Regions from separate parts of the Exiguobacterium sp. s11 genome, predicted to be linked through region 1. Evidence: riboswitches for the same ligand, from Rfam matches in the RefSeq annotation. Region 1 holds a riboswitch; the other holds the start of a gene.
What was found. Region 1 has a riboswitch for S-adenosylmethionine ahead of KNQ12_RS07260 (alpha/beta hydrolase). Riboswitches for the same ligand answer to the same signal wherever they lie in the genome.
Positions count from the first base shown of each region.

Region 2: another riboswitch for S-adenosylmethionine. It lies ahead of KNQ12_RS13365 (LLM class flavin-dependent oxidoreductase); the one in region 1 lies ahead of KNQ12_RS07260 (alpha/beta hydrolase).

Region 1 is NZ_JACSNF010000001.1:1,388,088-1,393,524, forward strand. It holds gene KNQ12_RS07245 (MetQ/NlpA family ABC transporter substrate-binding protein) at 1-352, opposite strand, end outside; gene KNQ12_RS07250 (methionine ABC transporter permease) at 372-1,022, opposite strand; gene KNQ12_RS07255 (methionine ABC transporter ATP-binding protein) at 1,012-2,040, opposite strand; SAM riboswitch class I at 2,127-2,230, opposite strand; SAM riboswitch class I at 2,480-2,581, shown strand; gene KNQ12_RS07260 (alpha/beta hydrolase) at 2,649-3,407, shown strand; gene KNQ12_RS07265 (thymidine kinase) at 3,489-4,103, opposite strand; gene KNQ12_RS07270 (DedA family protein) at 4,287-4,937, shown strand; gene KNQ12_RS07275 (type B 50S ribosomal protein L31) at 4,973-5,218, opposite strand; gene rho (transcription termination factor Rho) at 5,310-5,437, opposite strand, start outside.
Region 2 is NZ_JACSNF010000004.1:156,475-161,911, forward strand. It holds gene KNQ12_RS13355 (SRPBCC family protein) at 62-529, opposite strand; gene KNQ12_RS13360 (ATP-grasp domain-containing protein) at 606-1,553, opposite strand; gene KNQ12_RS13365 (LLM class flavin-dependent oxidoreductase) at 1,550-2,608, opposite strand; SAM riboswitch class I at 2,683-2,785, opposite strand; gene KNQ12_RS13370 (DUF975 family protein) at 2,895-3,533, opposite strand; gene KNQ12_RS13375 (DUF817 domain-containing protein) at 3,727-4,512, opposite strand; gene KNQ12_RS13380 (YczE/YyaS/YitT family protein) at 4,666-5,331, shown strand.

The DNA.
Region 1 (5,437 bases):
CATCCTTGTATTTATCCGAGTAGATCCCCATCGGTGCGATGACAGTCGTCGCAATCGGCGATAGCTTCAAGTTATGTTCTTTCTTGAAAGCGTTGAAGTAGGAAATCGTCTGGAAGGCATTGGCGTCGATCTCACCCTCAGCCAGTGCCATGTTCGGCTGGACATAATCGGAGAACTTGACGAGTTCGATTTTGATGCCTTCCTTCTCTGCTTTTTTGGCGACATAATCCCAAACTTGTGTGTCTGAACCGCTGACACCGAGCTTGATCGTCTTTTCGTCTTCTCCTGATGCTGCGCACCCGGCAAATAAAATCGTCGTGAGTGTTGCTCCAATTGCTACTGCTTTTTTCATGACTGAATCGCTCCCTTGATTAATGTCTTCTGATTTTTCGTGCGACGATGTTGCCTGTCGTCTGTAAGCCTTGGACTAAGATGACGAGAATCCCGACCGTGATGATCATGACTTTCGTATCAAACCGTTGATAGCCGTAAGTAATTGCTAAGTCACCCAAACCGCCACCACCGATGGCGCCTGCCATCGCCGACGCCCCGATCAAGCCGACCGTCGCGATCGTTAAGTTCAGGATGAGTGAACCGAGTGCTTCCGGTAGGAGGAAGCGGAAAATCGTTTGAAACGGTGTCGCGCCCATCGCTTCTGCTGCTTCAAGAACGCCTTTATCGACTTCGAGTAAAGAACTCTCGATCAGACGCGCCATGTACGGTGCAGCGTAAAAGACGAGCGGAACGATTGCGGCTTCTGTTCCGATCGATGTCTGAACGATCAAGCGCGTCAACGGGATGATTGCGACGAGTAAGATGATGAACGGAATCGAGCGGAAAATATTGACGATACTGTTGAAGAACGTGAACAGCGGGACATTTTCAAGCAATGCTCCTTTTCGCGTGACGACAAGCAGGATACCGAGTGGCAAGCCGATCAAGGTCGAGAACAAGAGCGAAACGGATACCATCGTCATCGTCTGCAAAAATGCTGTCCAAATATCACTGTAGTTAACTAGCATCAGCGAGCACCTCCTCAACGGTTACCTGTGCCTGATCGATGTAGTGTAAGGCACGTTTCACTTCTGTCGTCTCACCGATCAGTTCAACGAGTAATGTGCCGAACGGCGTCTCCTGCAACTCCGTGATGCTACCGTGCAGGATATTGACATCGACGTCGAAGCGTTTTGCGACTTGCGATAAGAGTGGTTGTCCGGTGTGATGTCCAAGGAAGTGAATCTTATAGATTGGATGCGCATTCCGGGACTCGATCAACTGACGAATCGACGCTGGAATCTCGTCATGCATGACGGAGCGAACGAAATTTTTCGCTGTCTCAGTCTGCGGGTTTGAAAAGACATCAAAGACCGTTCCTGACTCGATTAGCTTCCCAGCTTCGATGACGGCTACACGATCGCAAATCTCCCGGATGACGCCCATCTCGTGGGTAATCAAAAGAATCGTGATCCCGTACTCGGCATTGATCCGTTTTAATAACTGAAGAATATGATGTGTCGTCTGGGGATCAAGTGCTGACGTCGCTTCGTCACATAAAAGGACGGAAGGTTGCGTCGCGAGTGCCCGGGCGATACCAACGCGCTGTTTCTGCCCACCCGACAATTGATCTGGATAATGATCCGCCTTGTCCGCGAGATCGACGAATTCGAGCAACTCCGTCACCCGACGGCGAATCTCATCTTTCTTGACGCCTGCGAGAACGAGTGGTTTTGCAACGTTCGTAAAGACCGTGTTCGCATTCAATAGATTGAAGTGCTGAAAGATCATTCCAATCCGTTGTTTTGCTTGGCGTAATTTTTTCGGAGACAGTTGCGTTAAATCTTCCCCATCGACCGTCACCGTTCCTGACGTCGGTCGTTCTAACAGATTGACACAGCGGAGCAGTGAACTTTTCCCGGCACCGCTAAAGCCGATGACACCAAAGATTTCGCCTTTCTCGATCGTCAGGTCGACACCGTCGAGCGCTGCAATCGTCTGATCTTTCGTGACGTACGTTTTTTTGACTTGATGAAATGCAATCATTCCGTTTTCCCCCTTCATTCAACAAAAAAGGTCCCTTCTTGAGAAACAAGAAGAGACCTGGATCCGCACAGTGGCAGAATCCACTCCACTCATCTCTCAGACATCTGTCTGATGGAATTGGCACAGTGCTCATAATGAGTCTGTTGCCGAGGTTTCGTAGGGCCAGTCCCTCCACCTCTCTGGATAAGTATTGCGGTATGAAATTCGTATGTGTGTTGTTGCGTTGTTGCTTATGTCGTAAAACTAATTTTTACATTACGGGTCGAAACTTTAAAAGTCAACCAACTTTGCAAAAATAATCCATTTGGCGCATATCGATGGATTTACAAGTTATGAATTAGCTTAATGAACGGATCACGATTCGTCAAGAAAGATTTGACAAGTCATTTTTGGTCGTGCTACCATCGTTTCAATGATTATTCCGACAATTCCAATATGATATTTATCAAGAGTGAACGAGAGACCTGGCTCTATGACTTCACGGCAACCTGCAATTTGTAAGGTGCTCCGACCAGCAAAGCGCGGCTTTGGATGATACGGTGAAAAACTCGTGGGCGTCCAAGAAGTGACGTCGACGAGTTTTTTTCATGAATGGAGGAAAAATAGTAATGATGAACTATCCTGTATTGACTGGTGCTGAAGCGTTTTATTTTCAAGGTGGATCGATCGGCATTCTAATCTGTCATGGTTTTAACGCCACTCCGCAAAGTGTCCGGGACGTCGGTGAGGCATTCGCTGCTGAAGGTTTTACCGTCTATGCCCCGCGCTTACGTGGACATGGAACGAACGTCCGCGAGTTCGAACAATCGACTGCTCGATGTTGGAAGCAAAGCCTGCAAGACGGCTATGAACGTTTACAAGAAACATGCGATCAAGTCTTCGTCATCGGTCAATCGATGGGTGCGACGCTTGCGCTGTCGCTCGCCGCTGACGGGATTCCGTTTGCCGGCATCATTACGATCAATGCCGCACTCTCCGTTCCATCCTATGAATCACTTTCGTTCGAGGACGGTCCAGAGTATTTACCGGAAGGCGCACCGGACATTAAGCGAGCAGCCTTTGAAATCATCTATGATCTTGTTCCGAGCCGTTGTGCGTTCGAACTTGTTCGCCTAATGGATGAAACAAAAGGACGCCTTGGATCGATCCTTCTACCGACATTGATTCTTTACTCAGCGACCGATCACGTCGTTCCACCTTCGAGCTCGGATTATCTGCACCAGCACATCGGAACAAATGATAAACGAAGCTACTGTTTACTGAACTCGTATCACGTTGCGACACTCGATCATGATCAGGATTTGATTGTTCGTGAGACGATTCGCTTTATCGAACAATCGTGTCAGTTTTCGCAAGAAACAGGCTGAATCAAAAAAACAGCTATTCGTTTCCATATGGAAGCAAATAGCTGCTACATCAAAGGATGACCATCATCGGTACGTCTTTTTTTAATTTTCTTGGTGCTGCACCGATTGGAGCGGCTTCGGTTTTCCAGGTACCTCATGGCAATGACGGCAACGTGGCTCATACGATTCCGACGCTCCGACTAGGATGATCGGATCATCGTAGTTCGCTGGTTTCCCGTCAATCAAACGTTGTGTCCGGGAAGCCGGATCCCCACATGAAAGACAGATGGCTTGTAGCTTCGTCACGAATTCTGCACGCGCCAGTAATTCAGGCATTTTCCCGAATGGCTCTGCCCGGAAATCTTGATCAAGGCCTGCACAAATGACGCGTTTTCCGTCTTGTGCGAGTGCTTCGATGACTTGTACGATCTCATCATCAAAGAATTGAACTTCATCAATGCCAACGATTTGTGTTTCTTCTGCTACTGCCGCGTAGAGATCACGACTCGTCGCCATCGGAATCGCTACGACAGAGTTGCCAACGTGAGAGACGACATGCTCTTCATGGTACCGGTCGTCGATTGCCGGCTTGAATACTTGCACGGGCAGTTTGCCGTACTGCGCCCGTCTGACACGACGAATCAACTCTTCCGATTTCCCGGAAAACATACTGCCACAAATTACTTCGATCCAGCCGTACTGATTTATTACATGCATCATCGTCCGACACCGTCCTCTAAAAATAGTCACTTTAACGAGTATAGCCCGAAACGGTATCGAGAAAAAGGGTTGACTTCCGGAAATCAAAATTCATTTTTTCTTTCCCTAGAATTTTTGTCCTTTCATTCCAACTGCCCCCTATTTCCTGTACACTGAAGAAGAAGATTCTCACGAAAGAAGGTGTCCCCGATTCATCATCTCTTACATGACATCCTGCACCAATATGGTGCCCTTGGTCTCTCCGTCCTTCTCGCAGGTGGTATCGTGGGATTGCCGGTTCCTGATGAGACCCTGCTCGTTTTGTCCGGATTTTGGATGCATCAAGGCAATCTACCACTCGTCGGTACGATTCTCGCCGCTTACGCCGGCAGTTGCATCGGGATGACGATCAGCTATTTACTCGGATTAAAACTCGGTATGCCACTACTACACCGCGTTGGACCGAAAATGCGTATCTCAGAAAAACATATTCTTTCCGCTGAAGCCGGTTTTCGTCGTTACGGAAAATCGGTCTTGATCATCGGTTACTACATACCTGGTCTCCGCCAACTCTCTGCCTTTTTTGCAGGCGTCTCAAAAATGCCGTTTCGCGTTTTTGCGAGTTATGCGTATACAGGTGCCTTGATTTGGATCAGCGTGTTCTTAGGTGCCGGTTACTTCGTCGGCCGCCATCTCTCGTTCCATAAAGTCATGGACTATGTCTTGGCACATCCGGAAGTCATGCCCTATTTAATCGGGATTGCTGGCGGAATCGCCTTCTCGTTCGTCTTGAAGACGTATCTCACTTATCGTTCACAATTCAGTCTATACAAAAACAGCCTGCTTCCGTAATGGAGGCAGGCTGTTTTTTAAGAACCAACAAGTAATTACTTGCGGCCGTATTTTTTGTTGAAGCGATCGACACGACCATCTGCCGCGTTGAACTTTTGACGACCTGTGTAGAATGGGTGCGAGTCTGAAGACACATCCACACGGATGAGTGGGTACTCGTTACCATCTTCCCAAGTGATCGTTTCGTTCGAAGAACGAGTAGAACCGCTTAAGAATTTGTACTCAGTCGTTGAATCCATAAATACTACTTTGTTGTAGTTAGGGTGAATTCCTTGTTTCATGGTTGATTTCTCTCCTTCCGCCCTGGTTCATTTGCTGAGCCAGAGTAAGTTACCTTCCTATACTAAACGATTTTTTTATGCGTCGCAATAGTTATTTTTCTGTCGTCGTTTCCTTCTTGACGGTACGTGGTTTAGCTGGCGCGCGTCGGACCGCCTTCTTCTGTTCTTTCTCAAGTACGACGAAAAATTCTTCATTATTTTTCGTATCACGAATCTTAC
Region 2 (5,437 bases), on a different contig from region 1:
AATCGTATACGAATCGATAAGATATGAAAAAACGGATTCCCCAGTGCGGGAATCCGTTTTTTCATGCATTGTTCTTCTTTTGTTTCGCTGCCTCTTCTTCGACACGTTGCAACAAGCCTTGAACAATTTTCTCGTTTTCTCGTTCGCCACCGAGTGACAAGAGACTTTTCCCAACGAAGTTCACTCCTTCATTTTTTCCTGTATAAATCAACAGACAACGATCGTGTCCAAGTGGTTTGAGCGTAAACGTCATCTCGATCTTGAATATTTTAGCCAATGTGAATCCAATCGTATTTTGCTTGAAGTCAGGCTCGTTCGTATAGGCTAAATCGGTCACGATATAGGTTTCGAGTCGATTACCCTGCATGTATGTTTGACGATACGTCGAACCGACGACACCCGGTTTTCGTTCAATCACCTCGTGCTGGACGACGTTTGGAATCAAACGCTGCAATCGCGTGTGATCAAACAAGTGCCATGCTTCCTCAATCGGGATATCGAGCTGTCGTTCTTCTCTCCACGTAATCATAGATCCGCCCCCTTTTCTATAGAAATACCCTGTCATCCGGTCTTGTAACGTCCGGTGACAGGGCGGGAGCAGATTCTTATTTTACTGTGCTTGTTTCAAGGGCTGCACCGAGGAACTTCGCTAGTTCGAGCATGCCGTAGCGTCCTGCAGCTGCCTCGGCATCCGAATTATAGTTCGTATTCGTATTGACGTCATACGTATAGATCGTACCTGACGCATCCTTAATGAACTCGATGCCTGCGACCGCGATTTGGTTCGCTTGGAGGAATGCTTCATACTTTTGGATGATCGGGTCATCGAAGCCTTCAACGATTTGGAACTTCATCGGCGTTTGTGGCGCTTCTTCACCAACTGGGCAGAACAAGTCGTCGATTACACATGCATCCGCTGGGCAAAGCTCAAAACCTTCTGATGTATCGACTCGAACCGCGTAGACGAACTTTCCACCTACGAACTCACAACGTGTGATGTACGGTTCTGGTGCTTGAATATACTCTTGAATCAACGTGATGCCATCGACTGGTTCGTCGAATGTCGGACCGTCGAGATAAGCTTCAAGTGCTTCAATCGAGTGGAACAGCTGGACGCCGAGACCTTTTCCGGCACGGTTGTGTTTCGTGATGAATGACGAAACACCGATTTCTTTTGCTGCTTGTACGATTTGATCGCGTCCGACGGCAGCCGTCGTCTTCGGTACACGAATCCCAGCCTTCCGCAACGCCGTGTATTGATTGACTTTGCTGACTTCAAGACGAAGCGCACGCGTTCCGTTAAAGACGGTCCGGTCATGCTCTTCTAACCAAGCGAGGACCCCTTCCGTCAATTCCGGCGCGTAACGATGCCCCCGCGTATGCGAAGAGGCACTCATCCGGCTGTAAAAGACGCCTTCTGGCGGCAGTTCGTCCAGCGGAACGATCCCTTCATTCAAGTGCCACTCTTCATACGGTAACTCGAGTTCTTCGAGACGTTTGATGAGATGGTCCGTCCATTCTTGATTTTCGTGGAGAATATGAATTTTTGTCATGATTGTTGACCTACCTTTCGTTTCGCTTCGACCAGTGGCATTACGTCACGAGCAAAACGTTCCATTTCTTCGAGTTGTGGTGAGAATTGTAATAAGAGTAACGTGACACCAACAGCTTCGAATGCTAGAATCCGTTCAGCGATTTGTTCTGGTGTTCCGATTAAATTCGGACGTAGACCACGGTTCGAGACGGAATAATCGTTTCGTTCGACCTGTTGTTCGAGTTGCGATTTACTGATGAAATCTTGATAACCGGCATAACCGGCGCTGTCTTCCTTAACGTCCGTGATGCGTTGCCACTCAAGAAGCGCTTCTTCTTCCGTATCCCGACAAATGATGTAGGCAGCAAGACCGAAGCTCTCAAGCGGTGCGTGTCCCGTCGCTTCCCGGCGTACTTTCATATCATTGATTTTATGAGCTACTTCTTCAACAGTGCCTCCATGCATGACGTAGGCATCACAATGTTCGACGATCGTCCGTTTTCCGGCTTCACTCTCTCCACCAGCGTAGAGCTTAATCCCCGGACGCTGGATGGGTTTCGGATGGAGTTCTGCCTGTTCGATCGTGTAGTGATGACCGAAGAAGCTGTACGGTGACGCATCTGCCCATAGTCCTTTCATGACCGTGACGAACTCTTCCGTCCGGGCATAGCGCTCATCATGTGCAGTAAAAATACCGTTGTATTGTTTTGCTTCTTCTGCCCACCAGGCTGAGACGACATTGAGCGTAAATCGCCCTCCACTCAACTGATCGATGTTTGCCGCCATCTTCGCCGTCGTCGCTGGATTATGGAACCCGGGACGAACCGCTGTCATGATCTCAAGGCGTTCTGTTGTTGCAGCAATCGCCGCTGCCGTTGTCCATGCCTCAAGACTCGGTTCCTTGATGCCTTTGATATCGTTCAAGTTCAATTCCGCAATCAACGTCGTCGAGAAGCCGATGCGTTCAGCTGTTTGTGCGACTTGTTTCGCATAATCGAATGTTGCTGGCATCTGTTCATCCTCGACGTTACGTAACCATCCCCCAAAAATCGGTAACCAAAAACCATACTCCACTCCATCGTCCCCCTTATCATAAAAAAACGCTCTTTTCGAAGTTCGAAAAGAGCGACGGTATCTTGTCCTGTCCGCTCTTATCTTCAGAAGGTATTCCTTCCTGGAAGTAGCACCTTCCGCCATAGCGGGGTTGCTGAAGTGTCTTCGGGCCAGTCCCTCGACTTCTCTAGATAAGATGTGTTGCATTCATCGTACAGAATTCATTGAACTAAAGCAACCATTAAACCGTCTTTTCCTATCGGATTTATTTCAAAGAAAAATCCCGACGTAGTGTCGGGATTCCGGATTAATATGGTGCGACGAAATCTGATGTTGGCTCTGGTGCTTGTTCACCACGAACACGATCATAGAATTTGGCAAGCGTGACGCTGAAGTATGGTCCAACCCATAAGACAGCAAGACCAAGTGTAACGATTACAAGTAATGCCCAACCAATGAATGATAGGAAGAGTAAGAATGCTTCCATCTTGTGACCATCCATGAGTTGGCGTGAACGCGTGATGGCCTCGAGGATACCGATCGATGGTTCATCTCGAAGGATGTAGAACGTCAACAAGTAAGAGAATGACTTGATGATACCAGGGATGATTAAGAGTAACGTCCAGAGCGCGATAAAGATGAACTGAACAATGGCCAGCCCCACCACTTTCAGGAACATACCATATGGCTCAAACAAATCCGTCACTTTCGTTTCTTCGCCACGAGCAATCGACATGGCAATCCATGTCCAACCGACTCCTACTGGAATCAATAAAATCGACACCAATGATACAACGAGATCTATACTACTAGACGGCTCATCGATATCCGATCCAAATAAATTAGGAACACCCTGAATAATACTAAACAGCAGAAAAGCTAGGACTGCAAATCCCCAACGACCGCTGAGCGACTCCTTCGCTGCTTTCTTTAATTGAGATGACATGAGTAAGGTCCTCCTTGAAAAATAAGTTCTCACCTTACTCTACGGCTTAAAATTTCTAATGTTTCACTCTTTTTTCAATAATTTCCCGTCTCGTTGCTGGTTGAGCCAAGCACGCTCAAGTTGTCGTCCACATGTTAGAACGAACGTTGAACATCGAAGCGCTTCATCGCAAACGAAATGTCATGTTTTTCGTCTATGTACGCTGATATATCTCCACAGCCGGATCCTGACGCTTGTATTTCGCGACGATGACGATCAAAACCGTGATGATCACAAGCAGGAACCAAGAAGACAATTTTCCAAGATCAACGACTGCCCAGCCTCCTTCCTGATGCGGATAGACCCAGCCTTTAAAGAACGTCACGATGTTCTCCGCGATCCAAATGAAAAAGGCAATCAGTAAAAAGGATAGGACGAGCGGCATCCGGTAGATCGTCTGCTCGATCGTAAAATGAACCCATGACTTATAGAAGACAAGGACGACGAGGACCATCAATAGCCAGCGTGCATCGAAGATCCAATGGTGGGTGAAGAAGTTGAGATAGACGAGACTGCCTACGCTGATCGCAAGCCAAGGCGGTGGAAATGCTGTGAAGCGTAAATGAAATCTTCGGAACGCTTGACAGACATAACTTGCGACACTTGCATACATGAATCCTGCATACAAGGGAACACCAGCCACTTTCGTTAGAGCCTGTTCCGGATAACTCCAAGACCCAACGTTCACTTTGAACAGTTCAAGTGCTAGACCGATGACGTGAAACAATAAGATCAGTTTGAATTCCTCCATCGTTTCATAACGTGTGACGAGTAAGACGATTTGGACGAGAATACACCATAGCAACAAGAGATCATATCGAGCAACCGTTTCAGTAGGAAGATAACGTGAAAGAGCAAGCGCTGCGAAAATCATCACGGGAAAGACGCAACAGACGGCTTCTATGTATGTAAAACGAATCAGGTGCCGGATCGCTTTCATCCTGTCATCTCCTTTTTTCTTCAGTATACGTTTCTCTTTCGACCTTCCCCTCCTTCTTAAGATGGAAAAAACGGAAAATTTCGTCTTTCTTCTTCTACTTTCCTCATGATACAGTTAACGAATCAATTATTTTTAAGAAATGAGGTGTTAGACATGACGCGTCATCGTGCTTCCTGGTTATTACGCGCTACGTTAAAGTGGGGACTCTTCCTACTCGGTTTATTTTTACTCGCTCTCGGCTCATCGATGATGATCACGGCTGAACTCGGTGTCTCGACGTGGGATGTATTACATCTTGGTCTCCAAAAGAAGACGCCACTATCCGTCGGAACGATCATCTTACTTGTTGGTCTATTACTCGTTTTCGTTAAGTACGCATTAGACCGCGTCACACCGCAAATCGGAACGCTCGTCAACGCGATTTTCGTTGGTGTCTTCATGAATCTTGTGCTTGGTTCTCATCTCTTACCCTCTTTTGAATCGATCTGGTTGAATACGCTCTGGCTGATTTTCGGTATCTTCATCATTGGGATGGGCGCTGGTCTGTATGTCGCTGTCGGATACGGGGCTGGTCCACGTGATGGGTTGACGCTGACACTTGCAGAGCGCTTCGGAACGTCGATTCGTCTGATGCGGACGATCATGGAAGTCACGGCATGCGGCATCGGTTGGTTGCTTGGGGGACCTGTTTTCTTCGGTACGATCCTCTCGATTTTCTTAATCGGACCATTCCTACAATTTTGGTTGTTCTATTTCCGTCGGATCATTGCAGCGATCGATGCAAAAGGAATTCCAGCGTCTAAACGCCAAATTAGCTAAGTCGCCTGACTCGATATCATTCCGCGTGAATGATATCTCTTTTTATGTTAAAAGCAAATAAGTTGCGTCATCAAATTAAACACGTTATATTCGTTTACATATCAAT